Regions from separate parts of the Streptosporangium sp. LJ11 genome, predicted to be linked through region 3. Evidence: predicted binding sites of a transcription regulator. Region 3 holds the regulator's gene; each other region holds the start of a gene.
What was found. Region 3 encodes HrcA, which represses chaperone genes, less so after heat shock. Its sites were predicted from a motif close to TTGGCACTCTCNNNNNGAGAGTGCCAA; they were not measured.

Region 1 (6,275 bases), on a different contig from region 3:
CGGGTCGCCGATCGAGGGGTCGTTGACGATCAGGGCGTTCGGCCAGGACTTGAGGATCTCCTGGTTGATGTCGTCGGAGGGCCCGGCCACCAGGTGCAGGTAGGCGAGGTCGAGCCCGGCGAGCTCGGAGACCAGCGCCGGGTAGACCTCGTGCATGTCGTCCTCGACCAGGTCCCCCGCGCCGTTGCCGGGCGAGAGCCGGATGCCGACCCTGGAGGCGCCGATCCGGTCGACGGCCGCCCGCGCGGTCTCCACGCCGAAGCGGATCCTGTTGGCCACCGAACCGCCGAAGTGGTCCTCGCGCAGGTTGGCGTTCCGCGACAGGAACTGGTGGATGAGGTAGCCGTTGGCGCCGTGCAGCTCGATCCCGTCGAAGCCCGCGTCCACGGCGCGCTCGGCGGCGTCGGCGAAGTCCTGGACGGTCGCCTCCACCTGGGCGGTCGTCAGTTCGATCGGCGTCTGGTAGTCCTGCAGGCCCGACGGCGTGAAGATCTGGCCCGCCGGTCGTACGGCGGACGGCCCGACGGGCAGCGCGCCGGTGTTGTCGGGGTGGCCGATCCGGCCGGAGTGCATGATCTGGGCGAAGATCCTGCCGCCCGCCGCGTGGACGGAGTCGGTGACCTCGCGCCATCCGGCCACCTGCTCGTCGGTGTGCAGCCCGGGGGTGTTCATGTAGCCCTTTCCCGCCTGGCTGGGCTGCACCCCCTCAGTGACGATCAAGCCCGCGGAGGCCCGCTGGGCGTAGTAGAGGGCGGTCAGCGACGAGGGGATCCCGTCGACATAGGACCGTGACCGGGTCATGGGCGCCATCACCAGGCGGTTGGGCAGCTGGAGACCGGCGAGCGAGAACGGTGAGAAAGGCATGGCGAACTCCTTTGTTGGCTGGCCAACTTGGCTAGCCAATAAGTAGTTTTACAACTTGGTCGGCCAACATGCAAGCGGTAGTGTCGGGGGAGAACGGAAGGACCTGACATGGCGGAGCCGCTGATCGACGAAGAGCGCGACGCGACCGACGAGCGCGCCGCGGCCCGTGAGGGCGACGCGGACGGGGACCCGGCCGGGGCGTGCGGCGCCACCCCGGGCTGCGGTGAGTACGACAGCGATCTCAACTGCCTGATGGCCAACGCGACGCGCGGCCACCGCGTGCTGCTGGCCAGCCTCCTCGGGGAGATCGACCTCTACCCGGGCCAGGAGCGCGTGATGGGCGCCCTGTGGGACAACGGCCCCCAGTCGCAGAACGGCCTGGCGAGAATCGTCGGCATCGACGTCTCCACCATGACCAAGACCCTGCAGCGTCTGGAGCGCAGCGGGTTCGTCAGCCGCAGGCCCGATCCCGCCAACCGGCGGATCAGCATCGTCGACGTCACGCCCAGGGGGCACGCGCTCCGCCCCGAGGTGGACCGGGTCCTCGCCGAGATGCACCGCCGGATGACCCAGGGGCTGACGGCCGAGCAGACCGACGAGCTGTTGACCCTGCTCTCCGTGGTCAGGAACAACCTGTGCCCCGAGGCGAGGGTCGTGGAGGGCCACCCGGCCGATGTCGCGCGCGCCGGCTGACGGCGTCCGTACGGGACCGGGCGGGCCGCCGGGGGCCGCCGGGGCGGGGCGCGACCGAGGCGAGGCCCGCCCGCAGGTCAGTCCTTGTCGGCCCTGGTGGGCCTGAGCAGCGCCTCGGCCAGGGCCAGCATGGTCTCCTCCAGGGCGCCCAGGCGGCGGGTGAGGTCGGTGTGCGCGGGCTCCACGGTCTCGCTCAGCGCCTCGGAGAGCTGGTCACGGTCGGGCAGGGCGCGAAGCGTCTCGGCCAGCGGGGCCAGCGCGGCCTCGGCCCGGATGACGCGCTCGTCCAGGGAGTCGAAGCGCTCGCGCTGCTCGTCGGTCTGAACGCCGATGAGCGCGCCGACGCCGAGGACGGCGGGCAGGACCTCCAGGCGCTCGTCCAGGCTCTCCAGACGCTCGGCGGACTTCTCCGCGTGCCCGTCCAGCGTGGACAGCCGGGAGTCGATGACGTCCATCCGGCCGGTGAGGCGGCCCTCGATGTCGTCGAGGCGCTCCTCGAGGGTGTCGAAGCGGCCACCGGCCGCCATGCGATGGCCGTCCAGCCGGTCGATGCGGCTGTCGATGCGGTTCTCGACGGCGGCGGCGCGCTCGTCGATCCTGGGCACGACCAGGTCGACCCTGGCGCCCACCTGCTCGACCCTGCCGCTCACCAGGTCCACCTTGCCGTTGACCTGCTCGACGGCGGCCAGCATCCGGTCGGCGGCGGTGCCGACGGCCTGCTGGACGCTCGCCGACAGGTCGAGCATCCCCGCCTCGATGCGCCCGGTGCGCTGGGAGAGGTCGGCCAGGGCCCTGTCCAGGCGGCTGAACCGGTGCGCCGCGATGCCCATGTCGGCCTGGAGCCTGCCGAGGTGCTCGGCCAGCTGCCGCACCTGCTCGTCGAGGCCCAGGGTGCCGTCCGAGATCGCCCGCAGGCGGGTGAGCGCCTCGTCCACGCTCTCGCCGACGGTGCCGAGGTCGGTCCACAGGCTCGGCAGCTCGCCGAGGGGGGTGACCCGGTCGCGGACGGCCTCGACCCGGCGGCCGAGGGAGTCGACCCGCTCGCCGACGGCGTCGACGTGGTCACGCACCGCCTCGACGTGCTGGGCCAGGCCCTCGGCCCAGGAGGGCGGTTTGGCGGCGATGTCGTCCAGACGGCCGTGGACGGACTCCAGCGTGCCGTTCAGCCCGCCGATCTCGCGCTCCCTGACCTCGCGCAGCAGCCACTCCATGCCCTCCAGGCGCTGCCGGATCTCGTCGAGCACCGCGCCCTGGGTCCGCTGCTCGTAGACGTGGTCCTGCGCCGCGCGGGCGAGGAGCTCGCGCATCCGGTCGGAGATGGCGGTCTGGCTGCCTGCCTGGAGCAGGGTGTGGTCGGAGTGATCCACCGAGAGCTCCTTCACTCGCCGACGCTCAGCCGCGCGGTTGGATTTGATGGGATTTGCTGATGAACGATATGAAACCGCAGGCGAGAGAGAACTCCCGCCTGGCAACCTTAGCCTCTGGATCAAGGTTTTCCGGCAGCGAGATTAAAAGAGAGGAATTGCCGGTTGGCTGGAAGAATTGACTATTTTGGCTGGTCAACCAGGGCTGACTCCTGCTGGTCGAACGGGTTCGATGCGGCGGGTCAGCCGGGGCCGCACACGAAGGCGAATGGCCGGTCGCCGATTCGGGTGAGAATGACGACCGCGGATTCCTCACCGGAAAGGCGGAGCTCTTTCCTGAGGCGGTCGACGTCCACCGCGGAGCCGCGCTTCTTGATCGTCACATTGCCCGCGCCGCGCTCGCGGAGCGCCGCCCGCAGCCGCTTGAGCGAGAACGGCAGCGTCTCGTGGACCTCGTACCGGGACGCCCACGGCGTCGGCGTCGCGACGTCGCCGGTGATGTAGGCGATCTGCGGGTCGAGCAGGTGCCCGCCGACCGCCGCGGCGATCTCCGCCACCAGGTGGGCCCGGATGGCCGCGCCGTCCGGCTCGTAGATGTAGCGGCCGGCGGGGCCGGTGCCGGGGGCGCCGAGGGCCGGGTCGGGCGTCATCGTGGCGCCCGAGGGCAGGATCGTCGCCCTGCGCGCCGTCTCGCCCGCCAGCGCGCCGCACCAGATCACGGCCTCCTTGACGTCGCCCTTGTACGAGACCCACTCGGCCTCCGCGCCCTCGGGGACGAACTCGTACGGGATCCCGGGGGCGACCTTCAGGCAGGCGGCCCCGGCCCTGGCCACCATCTCCAGCACGGCGGGCCAGGGCGGCGAGTAGCCCATCGGGTCGAAGGTCCTGCCCCGCGCCGTACGGCGCGCCGGGTCGGCGAACAGGACGTCGAAGGCGGCCGGGTCCAGGGCGGAGGCGTCGGCGGCGCGGACCGAGACCCGGTCGCCGAAGCCCAGGGCGTCCGCGTTGGCCTGGGCGATCGCCGCGGTGAGCGGGTCGGTGTCGACGGCCTCGACCGAGCACCCGGCCCTGGCCAGGGCGAGGAGGTCGCCGCCGATGCCGCAGCAGACGTCGGCGACCCGCGAGCCCGCGGGGACGCGCCGCGCCCGATGGTCGGCGACCTCCCGGCGGGTGGCCTGCTCCAAGCCGGTCCGGGTGAAGTACATGAGATCGGCGTCGGCCCCGAACTTCTCCCTCGCGCGCAGCCGGAGCGTGGCCTGCGTGAGCGCCGCCGAGGTCAGGTCCGCGTCGTAGGTCTTCCTCAGCCTGGTCACCGCCGACACCGGGTCGTCGCCGGCGATCCCGGCCGCCGCGCCCAGGGCCTCCTGGCCGCGCGGGGTCAGGAGTTCCCGGAATGCGTCGAGATTCACACCAGCCGACGCTACCGCCTCGGCCGTAGGGCTTCGCGAGGGGCTTCCACCTGCCTTGACGTTCGCGTGAAGCGGAGAAGGGGTGCTTCGTGTTGACTGTCAAGGCCACCTTGCATACTGTTCCGTATTGGCACTCTCCCGGTGAGAGTGCCAAATACATGCGACGAGGCAGGTCTGACACCCGCGACGGCAGACCGCTGGTCGCCTCTTCTAGATCATTCAAATCTGAAGGGGAGGTCCGACGTGACGACCGCCACCAAGGTTCCCGTTAAGCCGCTCGGCGACCGCATTGTGGTCCAGCCGCTTGAGGCCGAGCAGACCACCGCTTCCGGTCTGGTCATCCCGGACACCGCCAAGGAGAAGCCGCAAGAGGGCAAGGTCCTCGCGGTGGGCCCCGGCAACTGGGATGAGGACGGCGAGAAGCGGATTCCGCTCGACGTCAAGGAGGGCGACGTGGTCCTCTACAGCAAGTACGGCGGCACCGAGGTGAAGTACAACGGCGAGGAGTATCTCGTGCTCTCCGCTCGTGACGTGCTCGCCATCATCGAGAAGTAGTTCTCGCTTCACAAAGATGACGTATCGAGCCCCGGGTCGCGAGAGCGCCCGGGGCTTTGATGCGCCGACGTACTTATAGAGAGGATTGTCATGCCGAAGATCCTGTCGTTCGAGGAGGACGCGCGCCGAGCTCTCGAGCGCGGCGTGAACGCTCTCGCGGACGCGGTCAAGGTGACGCTGGGCCCGCGTGGCCGCAATGTCGTCATCGACAAGAAGTTCGGTGCGCCGACCATCACCAACGACGGTGTGACCATCGCCCGCGAGGTCGAGCTGGAGACGCCGTACGAGAACATGGGCGCCCAGCTGGCCAAGGAAGTGGCGACCAAGACCAACGACGTCGCCGGTGACGGCACCACCACCGCGACCGTCCTGGCCCAGGCCATGGTCCGCGAGGGCCTGCGCAACGTGGCCGCCGGAGCGCAGCCGCTCTCCCTCAAGCGCGGCATCGACATCGCGGCCAAGGCCGTCAGCGACCGGCTGATCGAGTCGGCCCGCCCGGTCGAGGACAAGAAGGAGATCGCGAATGTGGCGACGATCTCCGCGCAGGACGCCAAGATCGGTGAGCTGATCGCCGAGGCGTTCGACAAGGTGGGCAAGGACGGTGTCATCACCGTCGAAGAGTCCAACAGCATGGGCCTGGAGCTCGAGTTCACCGAGGGTCTCCAGTTCGACAAGGGTTACCTGTCGCCCTACATGGTGACCGACCAGGAGCGCATGGAGGCGATCCTGGAGGACCCCTACATCCTGATCACCCAGGGCAAGATCGCCTCGGTCTCGGACTTCCTGCCGCTGCTCGAGAAGATCGCGCAGACGAAGAAGGCCCTGCTGGTCATCGCCGAGGACGTCGAGGGCGAGGCCCTCGCGGTCCTCGTCACGAACAAGATCCGTGGCACCTTCACCTCCGTCGCCGTCAAGGCGCCGGGCTTCGGCGACCGCCGCAAGGCCATGCTGCAGGACATCGCCATCCTCACCGGTGGCCAGGTCGTCAGCGAGGAGATCGGCCTCAAGCTGGAGCACGTCGGCCTGGAGGTGCTGGGCACCGCCCGGCGCGTCGTCATCACCAAGGACTCCACCACCGTCGTCGACGGTGCCGGTGAGGCCTCGGCGATCGCCGACCGCGTCAAGGAGATCAAGCTCGCCATCGAGCAGTCCGACTCCGACTGGGACCGCGAGAAGCTCCAGGAGCGCCTCGCCAAGCTCTCCGGCGGCGTCTGCGTGCTCAAGGTCGGCGCGGCCACCGAGGTGGAGCTCAAGGAGAAGAAGCACCGCCTTGAGGACGCCATCTCGGCGACGCGCGCGGCGATCGAGGAGGGCATCGTCTCCGGCGGTGGCTCCGCGCTCATCCACGTCTCCAAGGTCCTCGACGACCTGGGCCTGACCGGCGACGAGG
Region 2 (6,275 bases), on a different contig from region 3:
AATCGTCATCGCGGCCATCGTCGCAGTCCGTGTCGCCCATCGGAGCGGACTGCCCAGCCTTCTGATCTTCCTGGGTTTCGGGTTGCTCGTCGGCGAGTCCGGGTTCGGGTTGCAGTTCGACAACCCTCAGCTCGCGCAGGAGATAGGTCTGATCGCACTGGCGATCATCCTGGCCGAGGGCGGCCTGACCACCACCTGGAGCCACGTCAAGGGAGCCATTCCCACCGCCCTGGTGCTCGCCACCGTCGGCGTGGGGGTGAGCATCGTGGCCGTCGCGATCCCGGCGCACCTCATCCTCGGCATGGACTGGCGGACCGCGCTCCTGCTCGGCGCGATCCTCGCCTCCACCGACGCGGCCGCCGTCTTCTCCGTACTGCGCCGCCTGCCCCTGCCCTCGCGCCTCGCGGGCATCCTGGAGGCCGAGTCGGGCCTCAACGACGCCCCCACGGTGATCGCCGTCATGCTGCTGAGCGCCGCCACCTCGCCCAGCCTGGGAGCGGCGCTGTTCGAGGTGATCCTCGAACTCGTGGTGGGCGCGGCCGTCGGCCTGGCGGTCGCCCCGCTCGGCGCGTACGCGCTGCGCCGCATCGCGCTGCCCGTCTCCGGCCTGTACCCCATCGCGGTGCTCGCGCTCGCGTTCGTCGCCTACGCGGGAGCCATGCTGCTGCACGGCAGCGGCTTCCTCGCGATTTACCTCGCGGCACTGGTCATGGGCAACTCCCGGATGCCGCACCGCGCGGCCTCGCGGGGTTTCGCCGAGGGCGTGGCCTGGCTGGCGCAGATCGGCCTGTTCGTCATGCTCGGCATGCTGGCCAGCCCCTCGGAGATGCCGTCCGCGATCGTGCCCGGCCTGGTGGCCGGGCTGATCCTGGTCGCGGTGGCCCGGCCTCTGTCGATCGTCGTTTCCGCGCTGCTGGTCCGGCTGATGCGCATCGACCGGCTGGGCTGGCGGGAGCAGGCCTTCCTGTCGTGGGCCGGGCTGCGCGGCGCGGTGCCCATCGTGCTCGCGACCATCCCCTGGGCCGCCACCTCCGTTCCTGACGGCACCGCCAAGTTCGTGTTCAACGAGGTCTTCGTGATCGTCATCGTCTACACCCTGCTGCAGGGGCCGACGCTGCCGTTCGTGGCGAAGCTCCTCAAGCTGTCCACCCCCGACGAGGCCCGCGACCTGGAGGTCGAGTCGGCGCCGCTGGAGGAGCTCAACGCCGACCTGCTCCAGGTCAGGGTGCCGCCGACGTCCAAGCTGCACGGCGTGGAGATCTTCGAGCTGCGGCTGCCCACGGACGCCCAGGTGACGTTGATCGTCAGAGACGGCCGGACGTTCGTCCCCACCGACTCCACGAGGATCAGGATCGACGATCAGTTGCTGGTGGTGACCACGGCCGCCTGCCGTGACACGGTCGAACGCCGGATGCGCGCGATCAGCCGCAAGGGCAAGCTCGCGGGCTGGTTCGGCGAACGCGGCACCTGACCGGGATCCGCCCTCTGATCGAAGGCGGCACCTGACCTGGATCGGCGTCTGCTCGAAGGCGGCACCCGATCCGAGGGCGGCCCGCATCCGAACCGGAGTCCGGCCGCATCCGCCCCAGGGCCCGGCCACATCCGAAGCGGGATTCGACCCATCCGAATCGGGGGCCGGCGACACCCGATCCGCCAGGCCGGGCCACGTCCGAAGCGGGGTCCGGCCCCATCTGATCGGAATCCGGCTACGGAATGCGAGGACTCCGACTCGCGTTTAAGCTTGTCGGCTGCGTACCATTAGCAGTCGCGCCACTAGAGTGCCAATCGGCGCGGATCATTACGAGGAGGAGCGCGTGCCCACCTACCAGTACGCCTGCACAGCTTGTAACAACCAGTTCGAAATCGTCCAGAAGTTCTCCGACGACGCTCTCACCGAGTGCCCGAGCTGCACGGGCGACCTGCGCAAGGTGTTCTCCGCGGTCGGCATCGTCTTCAAGGGCTCGGGCTTCTACCGGACCGACAGCCGGTCCTCGTCGTCGAGCACGGTGACGTCCGCGAACGGTTCGTCGAGCTCCTCGGATTCCTCCGGTTCGAAGTCGTCCGACTCGTCGAGCTCGTCCGACTCGTCCTCGTCGAAGTCGTCGAGCTCCTCGTCCTCGTCGGACTCCACGTCGACGAAGACCGCGAGCAGCACGGCCGCCGCGGCCTCCTGAGCCGCGTCCCCGCCCCCTCGAACCCACCACCCCCTCCCCGGGCGGCCGTCCGACCGGCCGCCCCGACCATGGCCTCCCACCCGCCCCCCACCGGCCGAAGCGGGGTCGACGAGCCCCGGCCCCTCCGTGCGCCGCCGGTGATCACAGGACGGCCCGCGGTTGGTTCGGCACAGCTTGTACGACCTCCGATCGACATCCCACCGTTTTCACCGAAAGTGATCGGTCGGCTACCCGGGGACGCGGTTATCCACAGGCCTTCACCCTGGCTCCTCAGGGACCGGCCCGTGGCGCTAACCTCGGCTCCATGGTCACTCGCGCGGACATCGGAGTCATCGGCGGCTCGGGCTTCTACTCCCTGCTCGACGACGCCACAGAGGTCGAGATCACCACGCCGTACGGCCCTCCCAGTGATGTCGTCACCGTCGGCCGGATCGGGTCGCGCTCGGTCGCCTTCGTGCCCCGCCACGGCCGCGACCACCGCTTCCCTCCGCACCGGATCCCCTACCGGGCGAACCTGTGGGCACTGCGTTCCCTAGGCGTCCGCCAGGTCCTCGCCCCCAGCGCGGTCGGCTCCCTGCGCGCCGAGATCGGCCCCGGCGCCCTGGTCGTCCCCGACCAGATCGTCGACCGCACCTCAGGCCGGGTGCAGACCTACTACGACGCGGACGGCGTCGTCCACGTCGCCTTCGCCGACCCCTACTGCCCCTCGGGTCGCACGACGGCCGTCTCCACGGCGCGTTCCGCCGACTGGGAGGTGACCGACGGCGGCACCCTCGTGGTCATCGAGGGCCCGCGCTTCTCGACCCGCGCCGAGTCCCGCTGGTTCAGCGGCAACGGCTGGTCGATCGTCGGCATGACCGCCTCCCCCGAGGCCGCCCTCGCCCGCGAGCTGGCTCTCTGTTACACCTCGGTCTCCCTCGTCACCGACCACGACGCCGGGGTCGAGGCGGGCGAGGGGGTCACCCACGACGAGGTCCTCGCCTTCTTCGCCACCAACGTCGGCCGCATGCGCTCCCTCGTCGGCGACATCGTCGCCGCCCTCCCCGAAGAACGCACCTGCCCCTGCCAGAACGCCCTGGACGGCCTCAAGCTCCCCTTCGACCTCCCCGGCTGATCCTGTGGCCGGCGCACCCGGCATCACCACCAGGTGAGTAACCGACGAATCCCGAAAAGGGCTGAATCCCGCTCCCCCGGCCACGCCACCCGGATCCGTCGAGAATCCTCGATCCGCCCCGCCCCGCCCCGCCCCGTCCCGCCGATCGGCGGGGCGTCCCATCCACCCCGGGCACCGCCTCGCCACTCGGCGGGGCGTCCCACCCGCCACGGGCACCACGCCACCACTCGGCGGGGATGTCCCATCCATCACGGGCACCGCGCCGCCCGGCTCCCACCCTTGGAGTCAGCCATGCGCGCTCTGCGCCGCTTCCTCGACCGCCGTCACCGTCTCATCGCCACCGCCGTCGCCGCCCTGGCGATGGGATGCGCCGTGCTGGCGCTGCGCCCGGACACCGCCTCGGTGACCGTCCTGACCGCCGCCAGAGATCTTTCCGGAGGCGTGCTGGAGCCGGCCGACCTGACACCGGCCCCGCTGAGACCCGGTACGGTCCCCGACGGCGCCCTGAGGCCCGGCACGCCGTACGCGGGAAAGATCCTGACGGGTCCCGCGCGGCGCGGCGAACCGCTGACCGACGTCCGCCTGCTCGGCCCCGGCCTGCTGACCGCCCACGGTGAGGGGACGGTCGCCACCCCCGTACGCGTCGCCGATCCCGAGACCGCGCGCCTGCTCTCCCCGGGTGATGTGGTGGACGTGCTCGCCGCCAGCTCGACATGGGACGGCGATGCTCCGGCGACCGTCGCGGCCCAAGACGTCACGGTCCTGGCCACCCCGGGCGGGGAGTCGGAGCGGGGCGCGCTCGTCGTGCTCGCCACCACGTCGGCCCAGGCGACCGAGCTGGCCTCCGCCCAGGCCGGCGGGCGGCTCTCCATCACGATCGGCTCCCGCACGGAATGAATCTCCCTCGATCAATGAGGGCGCGGCGGTCCGAGCCGAGAAAGATCCGGTCGCCGTACCCGAATTCCGCATGCCTCCCCTCAGCGGCCCCAACAACGATTGCGTCGAGGTGGCCACCGCCTGCCGGGGCTCGTCGCCGTGCGCGACAGCAAGGACCCGTCCGGCCCGGCGCCGACCTTCTTCCCGAGGGCCTGTTCCCCGGGGGCCTGGAACGGCTTCCTGACGGGCATCCGCAACGGAGAGACCGGATCTGCCGCCGAACACCGACTTCGGAGACAGGGGCCGCGAGACCGCAGCCCCTCTTACAGCAGGGAACCGATCTTGGGGTCGTACTCCCAGTGCCAGGGCTCGAAGGGGCTGACGTAGGCCCACTTGGGGTGGATCCAGCCGAACTTCTTGCCGTTGGTCTCCAGCCAGTTGAACTCGGCCGAGCGGAAGCGCTCGACGCCCCCGCACAGGTCGACGGCGAGTCCCAGACCGTGGTTGCTGCGGCCCGGGATCGCCGCCAGGCCGGGACGCGTGTAGTAGACCGACTGCTGCTCGGCCAGGCTCCGGTAGCTGTCGGTCACGCACATCGGCCTGCCGAACTGCCGCTTGTACGACTCGTTGAGACTGATGAACGCAAGCGCAGCGTCCCCCCGCAGCTGGTTGCCCCGCTGCTGGAGGGGGCAGAGGTAGGCCTGCGGGATGAGGCCGTTGGGGAATTCGCTCATCGAGGTCGCCCTGGTCGGGTCGCACCCGGCCGCGGGACGCCCCTTCTTGTCGATCTTGACGCCCAGCTTCACCAGCGCCTTGGTCAGGGACTGCACGATCTTCTGCGAGCGCACCCTGAGCGTCTCGATCTCGGCGCCCATCTGCGCCTCCGCGAGGAGGTTGCTCGCCCGGAGTTCCTGCGCCTCGCCCGCCAGGCGCTCCCGTTCCAGCTGCAGGCGGCTGCTGTCCTCAAGGATCAGGTCGCGCTCGGCGACGATCTGGGTGAGACCGGCCATCGCACGCAGGGTGTCGGTGTCGGACTCACCGGACAGGAAACCGGCCACGTCCCCACCGCTCGGCTGCTGGTAGAGCACTCCGACGAGGTCCGACAGCGGCTGCCGCATCTGGGCGAAGGCCCTCTCGGCCACCTGCAGCTCCCGCAGCTTGGTGGAGAGCTTCTTCTCCGAGGTGCGGATCTGGGTCCGCCTCTGCTCCAGCGCCTTGGTCGCGGCCTCAAGATCCTTGGCGGCCTTCTCCGCCTCACGACGCAGTTCTGTGAGATTCACCGGCTCCGCGGCAACGACGGCCTGAACCTCCGCCGGCGCCCGCTGCGCGGCAGCGGCTCCCGGCAGGAAGGAAGTCATCGTCGCGACGACGGCGATCAGACCCGCTGATCGACGAGGTGGCACGTTCGACCCCTCCGTTTGCGAACTCGTGACCTGGGTCAGGCACGCACGCTACTACAGCTGACCAAGTGCACGGGCCAGACTCTCCACAGCCGTTATGCGCCGAACACCCCATTTTGGGACCGGACAAGTCAGACTTCTTGCCGCGCGCGCTTCTTACAGACCTCCCAGAGCCACGTCCCCTTCCACTCCGCCGAACACCCGTCGCGGGGCTCAGGTGGCGCGAGTGGCGGCGTCCGCTCCCCCCGAGGCTCAAGTGCCACAGAGGGCGGCAATGCCACCTTCCGTGGCCCTCTGGAGCCTTGCGGGCGGGTCTTTATGGGGACGACCACATCTGTCTCACCCGCACCATCCGTCCCGTTCGCCTCACGGGCATCATCCAGCCGGCCGGGCTCGCTCGGGTCCTCCTCCGTACGACGCACTCCCGATTTCGCCGCGACGGGCACCCACCCCCCGTACACCCGCTCCGGCCGCAACGGCGGAGGCACCAGCCTCGGCTCGAACATCCGGCTCCGCACGGGCCCGACCACGACCGGCACCACGGCCACCGCGTCCCCCGGCGGCTCCTCGTCCGGCGACCCGTCAGGCCCCCCGGCCCCCAGCCGGGACGTCGTGCCGTTCCAAGCTCCCCCACTCTCCAGGGAGCCCCGCCGCTCCCCGCCCTTCGCCCAGAGACCCCTGTCGTCGCGAAGCGTCTCGGCTTCCTCGGAC
Region 3 (6,275 bases):
CTGCGCGGCCGCCTGCTGGCCGACGCCCTGGTCCGCGACCTCACCTGAGGCTCCACCCCGGGCCCGGACAGGTCAGCTGACGAAGCGGATGTTCATCGGATAGCGGTACCTCTCTCCCCGGTTGGCCGCCACCGCGGCGACGATCGCCATGACGATCGACGCGACCCACAGGAAGAACATCAGCACGAAACCGATGAGCACGAACGCCAGGATCCAGGAGACGAAGTAGACGATCAGCACTGTGAGCTGGAAGTTGAGCGCCTCGGCGGCCTGGTCGCGCACGTAGGGCGACTCGTCCTTCTTCGCCAGATAGAGCACCAGCGGCCCGACGAAGGAGGTCAGCAGGCCCAGCAGGTGGGCGAGCATCGACATGGTGGCGTCGTCGCTGCCGGGCCGCGGTCCGTACGTGCCCGGCGGAGCCTGGTAGCCGTATCCCTGTGCCGCGCCGTACGCGCCGTACTGGGAGTATCCGGGCTGGTGGCCGCCCGTGGGGCCGCTCTGGTAACCGCCCGCGTCGTACGGTGAGGCGGGCGGCGGGTAGCCCCCGTACCTCGGGTCCGGCTGCCCGTATTCCTGACTCGGCTGCCCGTAGCCCTGGCCGGGTTGCCCGTACCCCTGACCGGGTTGCCCGTACCCCTGGTCAGGCACTCCGTAGCCCTGGCCGGGAGGCGGGGCACCCTGGCCCGGCCACGTGTGGCCGGGCGGGGGATCGCCGATGCGCCGCGTCCGGTCGTCGCCCGGCGGGTCCTCGGGGTTCTCGCTCATGTCCCCTCCTGATGGGTTGACGGCCCTGACGGGTCAGACGGGCTGGCCGTCCTCGCCGGGAACCGTCACGAAGTCGATCAGCTCCTCGACGGGGCCGAGGAGCTCGGGCTCTAGATCGGCATATGTCGTGACCGATCCGAGAATGTGGCGCCATGCGGCGCCGGGCTCCACGTTCCAGCCCAGCGCGGCGATGACGCCCTCCTTCCAGGGCACGCCGCGCGGCACCGAGGGCCAGGAGGGGATCTTGAGCACGTGCGGCCTGACCGCCTGCCAGACGTCCACGAACGGATGCCCGACGATCAGCACGTGCGGTGAGGAGACCTGCGCGGCGATCCGGCTCTCCTTGGAACCGGGGACCAGGTGGTCGACGAGCACGCCCAGCCGCCGCCCCGGCCCCGGGCCGAACTCCTCGACGATCGAGGGCAGGTGGTCGACCCCCTCCAGGTACTCCACGACCACGCCCTCGACCCGCAGGTCGTGCCCCCAGACCTTCTCCACGAGCGCGGCGTCGTGCACGCCCTCCACGTAGATCCGGCTCTCCTTGGCGACCTGGGCCCGCAGGCCCTCCACCGCGATGGAACCCGACGCGCTCCGCCGGGGACCGCGCGGTGCCGCGGCGGGCCGTACGAGCGTCACCACCTTGCCCTCCAGAAGGAACGCGGCCGGCTCCAGCGGGAACACCCGCCGGCGCCCGAAGCGGTCCTCCAGGGTGACGGCCTCCTTGTCGCAGGCCACCACGGCGCCGCAGAAGCCGCCGTCGGCGTCCTCGACGACCAGGTCGAGCTCCGCGGGCACCTGGGGGATCGTCCCCCTGCGCGGGCGCCGCCAGTCTCCCGCCAGAACGTCACGCTCGTACATCACCGACCGCCCACCCTCTCTCGCCGGGGATCAGGTGGGACGCTAGCAAACACCACCGTCACCTGCCGTAGGGTCCCGGCTGTCCCCACTGCCCCACCGGCACCGCGGCGGCCCGGCGCTTGCGGGCGTTGCCGCGCTTCACCAGTACGACGATCGTCACGACGATGGCGAGCAGGATCCCGACGCCGGGGATCACGAACAGGGCGACCACCCCGCCCACCAGCGATTCGGCGGCGAGCTCCTTGCCCACGCCGAACCTGGTGCCCTCGGCGGGATCGGCGGAGCACTGGACCTGGTAGTCACCCGCCTGGTCCACGCCGACCCGCAGGCCCATCTCCCAGGTGACCCCGTCGGACCCCGCGACGGTCTGCTGGAGGTCCGGCTTCTGCAGCCTGGGGGTGCCCGTGCCGCCCTTCAGCGTGCACTCGAACCGGGTGGGCCCGCCCGTGGCGACGTAGATCGCAGGCTTGTCCGCCGGGTCGATCGTGACCGTCTTGGCCTCGCCGGGAGCGAAGGTCTGCGTCGGGGCCGCGTCGGTGACCGCGCCGACGAGGCCGCCGGCGAAGCCGCCGATGCCGACGATGACGCTGACCAGGGCGAGCAGCCAGACCCCGACGATCCACCCGATGCCGGGCTTGATCTTCCCGGCGGGGGGCGGCGGTCCCTGCGGGGCGCCGTAACCGGGAGGCGCGTAACCGTACGAGGGAGGCTGCTGGCCGTACTGCTGCTGGCCATACGGCTGCTGGGGGCCGCCGTGACCGGGGCCGCGGGAGGCGTCACCCGGATAAGAACCGAAATCGTTGGACATGACCGAATTCTGATGGGTGCCGCTTGGATCGCGATAGCAGTTGACTTGACAACGGCTTGCCGTCATCATCCGCAGCTCTTGCTTATCGCGCCTTCCGCACCGGGGCCGTACACTTGGCACTCGGGAACACAGAGTGCCAAACCTCGTGTTTCCCTCTGAACGCAGGCAGGGAGGTGACCACGTTGGTCGACGACCGCAAGCTCGCCGTGCTCCGCGCCATCGTCGAGGACTACGTGTCCACCAACGAGCCGGTGGGTTCGAAAGCCCTCGCGGACCGGCACAACCTGGGGGTGTCCCCGGCGACGATCCGCAACGACATGGCGGTGCTGGAGGAGCAGGGCTACATCGCCCAGCCCCACACCAGCGCCGGCCGGGTGCCCACCGACAAGGGCTACCGGCTCTTCGTCGACCGCCTCTCGCAGGTGAAACCCCTGTCGAGCGCGGAACGCAAGGCCATCGAGAGCTTCCTCGCGGGCGCGGTGGACATCGACGACGTCGTCATGAGGACGGTGCGGCTGCTGGCCCAGCTCACCCGGCAGGTCGCCGTGGTGCAGTACCCGACGCTGACCCACTCGACGGTCAGGCACGTCGAGCTGGTGCCGCTGAGCGAGCGCCGGCTGATGTTCGTGCTCATCACCAACACCGGCAGGGTCGAGCAGCGCGTGATCGAGCTGCCCCACGTCGTCGACGAGCAGCGCGTGGCCCATCTGCGCGCGATGCTCAACGCCTCCCTCGACGGGTGCGGGCTCACCAGCGTCCCCGACAAGGTCGCCGACCTGCCGGAGCGGCTGCCCGCGGAAGACCGGCCGCTCGCTGCCACTATCCTGTCAGTGCTGCTGGAGTCCCTGGTGGACCGGCACGATGAGAAGATCGTTTTTGCCGGAGCCGCCAACCTCGCGGGAGCCGACTTCACCGTCGGGCTCCGCGACGTGCTGGAGGCTCTGGAAGAGCAGGTCGTGCTCATGCGACTGCTCGGTGAGACCTCCGACCTTTCGGCGCTGACCGTGCGGATCGGCTCGGAGAACCCCTACACCGGACTCCAGGGCACGTCCATCGTCGCCGCCGGATACGGTTCTGGGGACAAGCAACTGGCCCGGCTCGGTGTGCTGGGCCCGACGCGAATGGACTACCCGGTCACGATGGGCGCGGTGCGCGCGGTGGCACGCTACGTCAGCCAGATCCTGGCTGCATCATAAGAGGTCAACGAAAAGTGGCTAAGAGCGACTACTACGGCACCCTCGGGGTGCGCCGCGACGCCAGTGCGGAAGAGATCAAGAAGGCGTACCGACGCCTGGCGCGCGAGCTGCATCCCGACGTCAACCCCGACCCCGAGACCCAGGAACGCTTCAAGGAGATCACGCAGGCCTACGAGGTCCTGTCCGACTCCAGCAAGCGGCAGATGTACGACATGGGCGGCGACCCGTTCGCCTCGGGCGGCGGCGCGGGGGCCGGGGGCTTCGGCGCAGGCTTCCCGTTCAGCGACATCATGGACGCCTTCTTCGGCGCGGCCGGTGGCGGCGGCCGGGGTCCCCGCTCCCGTGCCCGACGCGGGCGCAACGCCACCATCCGGGTCGAGCTCGACCTGCGCGAGTCGGGCTTCGGCACGACCCGCGAGCTGGTCGTCGACACCGCCGTGGTCTGCGAGGTCTGCACGGGCTCCGGCGCGGCCGCCGGCACCCACCCCGACACCTGTGACATGTGTCACGGCCGGGGTGAGGTCTCCCAGGTCACCCGGTCCTTCCTCGGCCAGGTCATGACCTCCCGCCCCTGCCCCCAGTGCGGCGGCTTCGGGTCGATCATCCGCAACCCCTGCCAGGAGTGCTCCGGCGACGGCCGGGTCCGCACCCGGCGGACCATCAAGGTCCGCATCCCGGCCGGGGTCGAGGACGGCACCCACATCCAGCTCGCCGGCGAGGGCGAGATCGGCCCGGGGGGAGGCCCGCCCGGCGACCTGTTCCTGGAGATCGTCGAGCGTCCCCACGAGATCTTCGAGAGGCGCGGCGACGACCTGCACTGCACCGTGCAGATCCCGATGACCGCGGCCGCGCTCGGCACCATCCTGACCATGGAGACGCTCGACGGCGCCGAGGACCTCGACATCCGTCCCGGCACGCAGTCGGGGCAGACGATCCCGCTCTACGGGCGGGGCGTGCAGCGCCTGAACGAGACGGGCCGCGGCGACCTGCTGATCCACGTGAACGTGGAGACCCCCTCCCGCCTCGACGCCGAGCAGGAGGAGCTGCTGAAGGAGCTCGCCAGGCTCCGCGGCGAGGAGCGCCCGCCGGGCAAGTTCGCCCCCGGGCAGCAGAGCTTCTTCTCCCGCCTGCGGGACGCCTTCAATGGCCGCTGACCCGGCCCGAGCCCGGTCACCTCGCGGCCTGGCCCGACCGCGGCCGGGGCGTCCCGCCCAGGCCGTCCCGGGGGTGTGTCACCCGGGCCGGGCCGGCTCCGACGGCCCATGACCGTCCCGGTCTTCCTGGCCGACCCCGCCGACCTGGCCAGGCCGGCGTTCGTCTTCGGCGGTCCCGAGGGGCGCCACGCGGCGGCCGTACGGCGGCTGCGGGCGGGGGAGCGGCTCGACCTGACCGACGGGGCGGGTTCCGTCGCCGAGTGCGTGGTGACCGAGGCGGGCAGGGACTCGCTCCGGGTCGAGGTGCTGCGCCGCCACGACGTGCCCGTGCCGTCACCGCGCCTGGTCGTGGTCCAGGGCCTGCCCAAGGGCGACCGGGGCGAGCTGGCCGTGGAGATGATGACCGAGGCGGGGGTCGACGTGATCGTCCCCTGGGCCGCGGCCAGGTGCGTCACCCAGTGGAAGGGCGAGCGGGCGGCCAAGGCGCTGGCCCGCTGGCGGTCCACGGCACGCGAGGCGGGCAAGCAGTCGCGCCGTTTCCACCTGCCGGAGGTGACGGAGCTCGCGTCCACCGCGAAGGTCGCCGGCCTGCTGTCGGCGGCGGCGCTGGGCGTGGTGCTGCACGAGGAGGCCGCCGCCCCGCTGTCCGGCCTGCCCCTTCCCGCCGGTGGTGACATCGTCGTGGTGGTCGGCCCCGAGGGCGGGGTCTCGGGCGAGGAGATCGCCGCGTTCCTTGAGGCCAAGGCGGTGCCGGCGCTGCTCGGGCCGACGGTGCTGCGTACCTCGACCGCCGGGGTCGTCGCGGCGGCGGTGCTCCAGACGCGCAGCGGCCGCTGGTGACATCCCGCCGGTGCGCGGCGGGTCACCCCTCGGCGGTCGCCGGTCCCGGCGAATCCGTGTCGTGAGGCCCCGGGAAGCGTGAGGCCACCGGGGAGTGTCCGTGAGGCCCCCGGAGACCCGCCCCCGCGAGTGGGTGACGAGGAGAGGACCGGTCAGGGCTCGCCGTGACCGGTCACCGCGCTAACTCTGGGTGGGGACGGGAGCCGGGGTGCTCGCCTCCGTCGGCATGGGGGGCGAGGCGTCGCCCGACGGCGCGCACTCGTCGGGCGAGCACGGGCTCTCCGAGGGAGCCGGCCTCGTCTTCGTCGGCGTCGGTGTCGCCTCGATCTCCTCGCACCTCCTGAAGACCCCGCTGGGCTCGACGGTGGGGCTGTCGAGGGGGATGGGGCAGGTGGGGGTCGGCGTCGGCGTCGGCCGGGGAGCCGTCGTCGCCGGGTCGGGCCTGGAGGTCGGCCGCGTGCTGGGCGCCGCGCTCCTGGACGGTGCGGGCCTCGGCGAGAGCATGGTGGCGCCGGGATCCGACCTGCTGGCGGCCGGAAGCGGGGCGTGGACGGACGGCGGCTGCGAGGAGGGCGCCGGGGGACGCGAGGTGGCGGACCCGTCGACGGGAGGGGTCGACGCGGTGAAGTTGACCCATTCGGTTCTCACCTGGCG

Region 1: a site for HrcA is predicted at 4,458-4,484, ahead of groES (co-chaperone GroES). Genes of this name have one in related genera too.
Region 2: a site for HrcA is predicted at 1,759-1,785, ahead of ACTOQ3_RS36650 (FmdB family zinc ribbon protein). Genes of this name have one in related genera too.

What each region holds. Positions count from the first base shown of each region.
Region 1 is NZ_JBPXMB010000004.1:371,940-378,214, forward strand. It holds gene ACTOQ3_RS08735 (alkene reductase) at 1-864, opposite strand, end outside; gene ACTOQ3_RS08740 (MarR family winged helix-turn-helix transcriptional regulator) at 973-1,557, shown strand; gene ACTOQ3_RS08745 (hypothetical protein) at 1,635-2,924, opposite strand; gene ACTOQ3_RS08750 (class I SAM-dependent methyltransferase) at 3,164-4,330, opposite strand; gene groES (co-chaperone GroES) at 4,574-4,885, shown strand; gene groL (chaperonin GroEL) at 4,976-6,275, shown strand, end outside.
Region 2 is NZ_JBPXMB010000033.1:7,218-13,492, reverse strand. It holds gene ACTOQ3_RS36655 (potassium/proton antiporter) at 1-1,471, shown strand, start outside; gene ACTOQ3_RS36650 (FmdB family zinc ribbon protein) at 1,815-2,174, shown strand; gene ACTOQ3_RS36645 (S-methyl-5'-thioadenosine phosphorylase) at 2,479-3,288, shown strand; gene ACTOQ3_RS36640 (RcpC/CpaB family pilus assembly protein) at 3,580-4,185, shown strand; gene ACTOQ3_RS36635 (DUF397 domain-containing protein) at 4,324-4,551, shown strand; gene ACTOQ3_RS36630 (D-alanyl-D-alanine carboxypeptidase family protein) at 4,488-5,444, opposite strand; gene ACTOQ3_RS36625 (hypothetical protein) at 5,696-6,275, opposite strand, start outside.
Region 3 is NZ_JBPXMB010000005.1:293,370-299,644, forward strand. It holds gene hemW (radical SAM family heme chaperone HemW) at 1-48, shown strand, start outside; gene ACTOQ3_RS10315 (DUF4870 domain-containing protein) at 73-765, opposite strand; gene ACTOQ3_RS10320 (DUF3097 domain-containing protein) at 799-1,623, opposite strand; gene ACTOQ3_RS10325 (hypothetical protein) at 1,682-2,431, opposite strand; gene hrcA (heat-inducible transcriptional repressor HrcA) at 2,614-3,627, shown strand; gene dnaJ (molecular chaperone DnaJ) at 3,642-4,781, shown strand; gene ACTOQ3_RS10340 (16S rRNA (uracil(1498)-N(3))-methyltransferase) at 4,890-5,621, shown strand; gene ACTOQ3_RS10345 (hypothetical protein) at 5,802-6,275, opposite strand, start outside.